DNA from 2 places in the Devosia sp. FJ2-5-3 genome. Region 2 is predicted to be linked to the other one. Evidence: riboswitches for the same ligand, from Rfam matches in the RefSeq annotation. Region 2 holds a riboswitch; the other holds the start of a gene.
The links. A riboswitch is a leader RNA that binds a small molecule or an ion and turns the genes downstream of it on or off. The one in region 2 is predicted to bind cobalamin.

Region 1 (3,581 bases), 950 kb from region 2:
TCGGCAAGCGCGGCCGCGTCGGCGACGGTGACGACGCCATCAATGGTGACCTGGGCCTTGATCTCGGGCCAGTTGAAGGCGCGGATCAGCGGCTGCGGCAGAGCGAGGCCCGAGGTTTCGATGATGATGTGATCGAACTTGTCGGGGCGGGCCAGGAGGGCCTGCATGGTGGGAATGAACTCATCGGCCACGGTGCAGCAGATGCAGCCGTTGGAAAGCTCGACCATATCCTCTTCGCGGCAGGTCTCGTCGCCGCAACCGGCGAGGATATCCTTGTCGACACCGAGATCGCCGAACTCATTGATGATCAGCGCGATGCGCTTGCCCTTGGGGGCATGGGCCAGCATGTGGCGCACAAGCGTGGTCTTGCCGGCACCGAGAAAGCCGGTAATGACAGTGGTGGGGATCTTGGTGGTCATGCGAGGGCTCCAGTGCGAACGCCGACGCGAGCGGCGAGATAATCATTGATGCGGCCGAAGGCGAGGCCGAGGGCCACCCAGAACAGGGCGCCGTTGAAGATGACGGCGGAGACGAATTCGGCCGTCATGCGCGGGGGAACGCTCGTGGGCTCATCGGGCGCGACCGGCGCCTGAATGAGATGGGGCAGGATGATCAGCGCGACTGCGACGGCCAGCGCCCAGGGCGCGCGGATTTTTGCCGCAAGCACCAGCGCCGCGCCGGTCGAGATGGCCGCGCCGGCCCACCAGAGCTGACGGGCAAGCGTGTCGGCAACGGGCATGCCCGGCATGCCGGGCGGCAGGCCGAGAGCGGGCGCGAGGGTAAAGGCGGCAAAGCCACCCAGCCCCCAGAGGACGCCATTGGCGAATGTGATGGGCAGGTTGAAGACGACCGAAACCGCGCCGATGATCAGCGCATAGCCGGCGGCCATGAGGAAATTGGCGAGGACAGTATAGGCGGTGCGCTCGAAGCCGTCCTGGGGCATCCACTCATCTTCGTCGTGTGAATGGGCCGGAACAGCTGCTGCGGTCGCGTCGCCGGCCTCTTCCTCGTGATGATGATCTACTTCGCCGCCCTCGAACGCCTCGGCGGCAAAGATCAGCGGGGTGACGCGCCAGGCCTGGAATGCGGACGTGACGAGGCCAGCACAAAGCGCTGCGACAAGCGCAGCGAAAAACAGATTGCGGAACATTTTTTCTCTCTGAAGCTTGGTAGCGCCCGCCTTAGTGGCAGGGGAAGCCCATGGCGTGACGCGTGTCGTGAGCACCATTGTGCAGGCGATAATCGCCGGCAAAGCCGGTGCCAACCAGGAGCGTCATACCCAGGAACAGGGCGAGAAGCCCGGCCATGAGGCGCTGGGACAGCGAGAGAGAAGACGGGGAAGAGGAAACAGTGGTCGTGGTCATGCAGGCACCCTCCGTGCGCAGGATTGATCGGCGTGTGTCGGCAGGTCTCCTGGCTGGCGGTGGATAAAGCCCCCTCGCCTTCCCGGTGCCCGCGGGCACCAGTGGCGAAATGAGGGGGCGCACCGCTTACAGTTGCGGGGGCAGCCACGGAATTGGTCCCTTATGGGTACGCCGCACCGTGTTCCCTTTTGATCCCCTTGTGCCCTTGCACGCGGGGAACCGTCACGGGATCACCTGTACGCCCTTGGAGGGCGCGGGGTCAATATTCAGGCAGGGCTATGTGATCGGGCCAGGGATAACCGACGCTGACATTGGTGACGCGCGTGCCGATCTCGTCGAGCAGCGGCAGGTCGGAATCAAGGGTGGTGTCACCTGCAACCGAAGTGGTGTCGATGGTTTCGGGATAGTCATCGGCGGGCGAGAAGCGATAGCTGACATGGCAAAGGGGATCCCGCTCAAGGAGATTGCCGGCTTCGATCCAGGCATAGCCGCCATAATCCCACCAGAAGCCGCCCAGCTTGAACGACTGGCCATTGAGAGCTTCCACGTCGTCTATGCTCATGCCCACCTGAACCCCGCCCGGAGCGATGTGGCTGGGCGAAAGGTCGATGTTGTTGGGAAAAGCGAGGTTTTCCTCATCGGCCCATAGGATTTCCATCTTGCGCGCGGGGTCGTCGGGATAAATGGTCGTGCCGAGCATCTCAATGCCTTCCGGGCCATAGATGGTGCCGGTGACCACATTGTCGGCGCCAAAATGCGCGCGGAGACGCGCCTCGGTGGTGTCGGCACCAAAAAGGCCTTCGCAGAGGAATTGCTCGGCCGGAGCGGATTCTACCTTGTCCTTGGCGGCAGAGGGCAGGACGGCAATGAGAACGGCGCTCAGCGCCAAAAGTCCGATGCGGACAGGCATAATGATCAATCTCCCCCTGGATGCGGCCATTGTGTCGCAAGCAAAGACGGCCCGCAATCTCCGACTCAGCGTATGAAAGGCTGGCTGAAAAGAAGGATTTTGCGATGAAGCCGATCAAATTCGACCGCGACGAAACCAAGGCCATCGTCGCCGAAATCCAGGACTATTTTCGTGTCGAGCTCGACCAGTCGATCGGCGCCATTCCCGCCGAGATGCTGATGCAGTTCTTCGCCGACAAGATGGGCGCTTATTACTACAATCGCGGCCTGCACGACGCGCAGGCACTGGTGCGCAAGAAGATCGACGACGTCAGCGACGATATCTTTTCGCTCGAGCAGCCAACCAAGGCGCGCTGAGCAGAAAGCACCCACTTCCGCCGATTGAACTTCGCAGCTAAAGCAGGCTGTCTCGTCTTGAGGAGGAAGCCTTGGGCTTCAATATTGCCACGCTGGCCCCGATCGGGCTGCTGATTGCGTCCAATCTGTTCATGACCTTTGCCTGGTATGGGCACCTCAAATTCCCCGGCGCGACGCTGTGGGTGGTGGTGCTGATCAGCTGGGGCATTGCGTTTTTCGAATATTGGCTGGCGGTGCCGGCCAACCGGATCGGCTATGGCGTCTATTCGGGGGCAGAGCTCAAGACCATCCAGGAGGTGATTTCCCTCTCGGTCTTCGTGCTCTTTGCGGTGTTCTATCTCGGCGAAAAACTGACGTGGAACCACGGGATCGGGTTCGGGCTGATCGCGCTTGGCGCCTTCTTCATTTTCAAGGGGCCGCTGAAGTAGCGACCCCGTTCCCCGGCCTGATTAGTTGAGGCACTCGGCTATGCTGGTGGCGAGGCCGCGGAGGAGCTCGGCGTAGAGGCCGGGACCTTCGCTGAGGGCGCTCGCCTCGGGGTCGAGCGTGCCGACCCGTGCGTCAGTCCCCTCGACGATGGTGTTGACGATGGCCGGCTGGAAATTTGGCTCGGCAAAGACGCAGGTGGCGCCGAGTTCGGAAACCTTGGCGCGCAATTCGTCGATGCGGCTGGCGCCGGGCATGGCCTCAGGTGAGACGGTGACCGTGCCGGCCAGGCTCAGGCCGAAGCGCGCCTCGAAATATTGGTAGGCGTCGTGGAAGACGATGAAGGGTTTGGTACCTACCGGATCGAGGATTGCAGCGATCTCGGCCTCGAGGGCTGAGAGGTCGGCGCGCGTCGTCTCGGCATTGGCGGCGTAGGCAGCAGCGTTTTCGGGGTCGGCTGCGACCAGGACTTGCTCGATGCGGGAGACCATGAGGACCGCATTTTCCGGATCAAGCCAGAAATGC
Region 2 (3,581 bases):
GAAGCTGGAGCATAATCCCAGCGCGCCGATTCACATCGTCACGGAACCCGGCATCGGTTATCGGCTCAAGCGCTAGAACACAGGCGCGATGTCCGCTTTTACTGCCAATATGCCGAACGCCGACACGCCAGACGGCGCACCCTGGAGCGTTAGACGGAAAGTCGTTACAGGCGGTCCTCGAAGGCCATGCGAACACCCATCGCCTCAGCGATCAGCCGCATGTCGTCTTCCGCAAGTTGGCGTTTTGTGCCGCGCATCGCGATACCCCAATTGGGGATGTGGTCGCGGGTCAGACGGAGTTGGTCCAGAAGCGGCCTGATCGGAGCGGGTTTGGCGGCTTCAAGATAATCGACATCGACGCGAAACGGATTGAAATCCATGGCCTGCGCGGCGCGATAGGGCGCATCCGACGTAACCTGGCCGATGGTGAGAAACGCCTGAACCACGGCACCATCGCTTATGCCCTCGCGGGGGCAGTAATAGACGATCCAGTCGCCCTTTTTGAGCGATTTTACAGCAATGTGCTTGCCATGACCGAGTTGGGCAAAGCCGCCATCGCGCCCGGCGCGGGCATGTTCGGCCGATGCAACGCCCAGCCAGAAGGTCATTTTTCTTTCCCCTCAAGCGCCTCGGCGCAGCGGTGAAGAAGTTCACCCAGCAGTTTTGCCTCGTCTTTCGTCAGCCCGGCCAGCATCTGCCGCTCCACCGTCTCAGACGCCACCGCGCCGGCCTCAGCGGCGGCTTTCCCCTTTTCCGTCAGCTCCGACATGATGATCCGGCCATGCTCGGGATGGGGAGTGCGCAGGATGAAACCATCCCGCTCAAGGGTAACGAGCATGCCCAGCATGGATTGGGGTGTCACGAAGGCCGCGCGCGCCAGCGAGGCATTCGATATCTGCGGATTGTGGCCTATGGCCAGCAGAACTGCATTTTGCGCCGCCGTCACGCCTGTGCCAGCCAGCTGGGCTTCGAGGCGCTGGCGCAGTCGATGCTGGGTGATTTTCAAACTGTAGCCGATCCAGGCCTCCCCACTCGATGGGGTCATCTTGCGCATTGACATATCAGGTGCCTGATATAGATGTAAGGAACCTGATAATAGGCCGGAGAACAGAATATGACAATGCCGATCGGACCTTCCTTCATTGCCTTGCAGGTGCGCGATCTCGCGGCATCCGCCGCGTTCTACAAGAACGTTTTCGGTTTTTCGGCACAGGAGCGAAATCCGCCCGGCGCGGTCGTCTTCACGACCAAGCCGATCGCGCTGGCGCTGCGCGAACCGCTGCGGCCCCTGGCCGAAAGCGGTCCGCTCGGAACAGGTATGGTACTGTGGATCGCCTGCGAGGATGCCGACGCCTTTCACGACCAAGTCGTCGAGCGCGGCGGCACGATCTTGAGCCCGGTCAATGACGGCCCGTTCGGCCGGTTTTTTGTGGCCAACGATCCCGATGGCTACGCGCTCACCTTCCACACTGCCTCGGCTCGAATCGCCTGATTTTCCGGGCACTCGAATTTCGCAAGAACCAAATCCGCACTGCGATCAGACCTTCATATTGACACGAAGGTGGCATCCTCTACTATATGTAGTGTTCAAGGTTCCTCCGAGGCTGCTCGGAGGCTAAGATGGGAATTCGGTGCGTTGAGGCCCTGTGTCTCAACAATGCCGAAGCTGCCCCCGCAACTGTAAGCGGTGAGTTCTTCTCCTTTTTTGTGCCACTGGGTCCGCGACCTGGGAAGGCCGGGATAGAATCGCGACCCGCAAGCCAGGAGACCTGCCTCGAACAGATACGTCCACCGGCGGGGTGCCCGGTCAGGCGAACGAGCAGCTGCGTTTTGCTGCGCGTTTTTCCTGCTTTGCCTCGCCATCAGATTTGTTTGCCGAGGAAAATTCGATGCCCATTACCGTTTACAGCAAGCCCGCCTGTGTCCAGTGCACTGCCACGACCCGCGCTCTCGACCGTAAGGGGATCGCTTACACGCTTGTGGACATTTCCCAGGATGCCGACGCCTATGCCCTGGTCGAAGGCCTGGGTTATCGCCAGGTGCCGGTCGTTGTCGCCGGTGAGCGGCACTGGGCCGGATTTCGCCCTGACATGATCGGCGCCTTGAGCTGATCGAGGCGGCCGGTGGGCATCCTCGTCTACTATTCAAGCACATCCGGCACTACCCATCGCTTCTTTCAAAAGCTGGGCCTTGCCGGCCTGCGCCTGCCGGTGGATGCGGCAAGTGAGCCGCCTCTGGTGAGCGAACCCTTCGTGTTGCTGTTGCCAAGCTATGGCGGCAATGGCGGCAAGGGAGCCGTGCCCAAGCCGGTCATCCGCTTCCTCAATGTGGAAGCCAATCGCAGCCTGATCCGCGGCGTCATCGCGGCGGGCAATACCAATTTCGGCGCAGATTTCTGCCGGGCCGGCACTGTCGTCGCGCAGAAATGCTCCGTGCCTCTCCTCTATCGTTTCGAACTGCTCGGAACCGATGAGGATGTCGCCACTGTCAAAGAAGGACTCGAACGGTTTTGGACGCCCTGACACTAGACCGCACCGAAGAACGCCCCGCCACCAAAGGGCACGACCAGACGCTGGATTTCCATGCGCTCAATGCCATGCTCAACCTCTATGACGATGAGGGGCACATCCAGTTCGACAAGGACAAGCAGGCGGCGCACCAGTATTTCCTGCAGCATGTGAACCAGAACACCGTGTTCTTCCACAATTTGCGAGAGAAGCTCGAATATCTCGTCGCCGAGGGCTATTACGAGCAGTCCGTGCTCGATCAGTACAGCTTCAACTTCAAGCGCGACCTGTTCGACCACGCCTATGACAAGAAGTTCCGCTTCCCGACATTCCTCGGCGCGTTCAAATACTACACCAGCTATACGCTCAAGACCTTCGACGGGAAGCGCTATCTCGAGCGTTATGAGGACCGCGTCTGCATGGTGGCGATGGCGCTGGCCCGCGGCGAGGAAAAACTCGCCCGCGATCTCGTGGACGAAATCATGGCCGGCCGTTTCCAGCCGGCGACACCGACCTTTCTCAATGCCGGCAAGCAGCAGCGCGGCGAGCTGGTGTCGTGCTTCCTGTTGCGCGTCGAAGACAATATGGAGTCGATCGGCCGCTCGATCAATTCGGCGCTGCAATTGTCCAAGCGGGGCGGCGGGGTGGCGCTGAGCCTCACCAACATCCGCGAGATGGGCGCCCCCATCAAGCAGATCGAAAACCAGTCGTCAGGCGTGCTGCCGGTCATGAAGCTGCTCGAAGACAGCTTCTCCTATGCCAATCAGCTTGGCGCGCGTCAGGGGGCCGGCGCGGTGTACCTCCACGCCCATCACCCCGATATCCTTCGCTTCCTCGACACCAAGCGCGAAAACGCCGACGAGAAGATCCGCATCAAGACGCTGTCTCTGGGCGTCGTCATCCCCGACATCACCTTCGAATTGGCCAGGGACAACGAGGATATGTACCTGTTCTCGCCCTATGACATCGAGAAGGTCTATGGCGTACCCATGACCGAGATTTCGGTGACGGAAAAATACCGGGAAATGGTCGAGGACGGCCGGATCAGGAAGAAGAAGATCAAGGCGCGCGAGT

Region 1: it holds a riboswitch for cobalamin, as region 2 does, so the genes downstream of both, N0P34_RS16525 (CbtB-domain containing protein) here and nrdH (glutaredoxin-like protein NrdH) in region 2, are expected to answer to the same signal.

What each region holds. Positions count from the first base shown of each region.
Region 1 covers NZ_CP104007.1:3,431,056-3,434,636, forward strand. Annotated here, with positions in the region: gene cobW (cobalamin biosynthesis protein CobW) at 1-419, opposite strand, end outside; gene N0P34_RS16520 (CbtA family protein) at 416-1,150, opposite strand; gene N0P34_RS16525 (CbtB-domain containing protein) at 1,182-1,364, opposite strand; cobalamin riboswitch at 1,386-1,603, opposite strand; gene N0P34_RS16530 (hypothetical protein) at 1,624-2,274, opposite strand; gene N0P34_RS16535 (DUF2164 domain-containing protein) at 2,379-2,630, shown strand; gene N0P34_RS16540 (DMT family protein) at 2,702-3,058, shown strand; gene N0P34_RS16545 (zinc ABC transporter substrate-binding protein) at 3,080-3,581, opposite strand, start outside.
Region 2 covers NZ_CP104007.1:2,477,373-2,480,953, reverse strand. Annotated here, with positions in the region: gene N0P34_RS12010 (response regulator) at 1-76, shown strand, start outside; gene N0P34_RS12005 (EVE domain-containing protein) at 165-608, opposite strand; gene N0P34_RS12000 (MarR family transcriptional regulator) at 605-1,054, opposite strand; gene N0P34_RS11995 (VOC family protein) at 1,115-1,492, shown strand; cobalamin riboswitch at 1,574-1,792, shown strand; gene nrdH (glutaredoxin-like protein NrdH) at 1,890-2,111, shown strand; gene nrdI (class Ib ribonucleoside-diphosphate reductase assembly flavoprotein NrdI) at 2,124-2,522, shown strand; gene nrdE (class 1b ribonucleoside-diphosphate reductase subunit alpha) at 2,519-3,581, shown strand, end outside.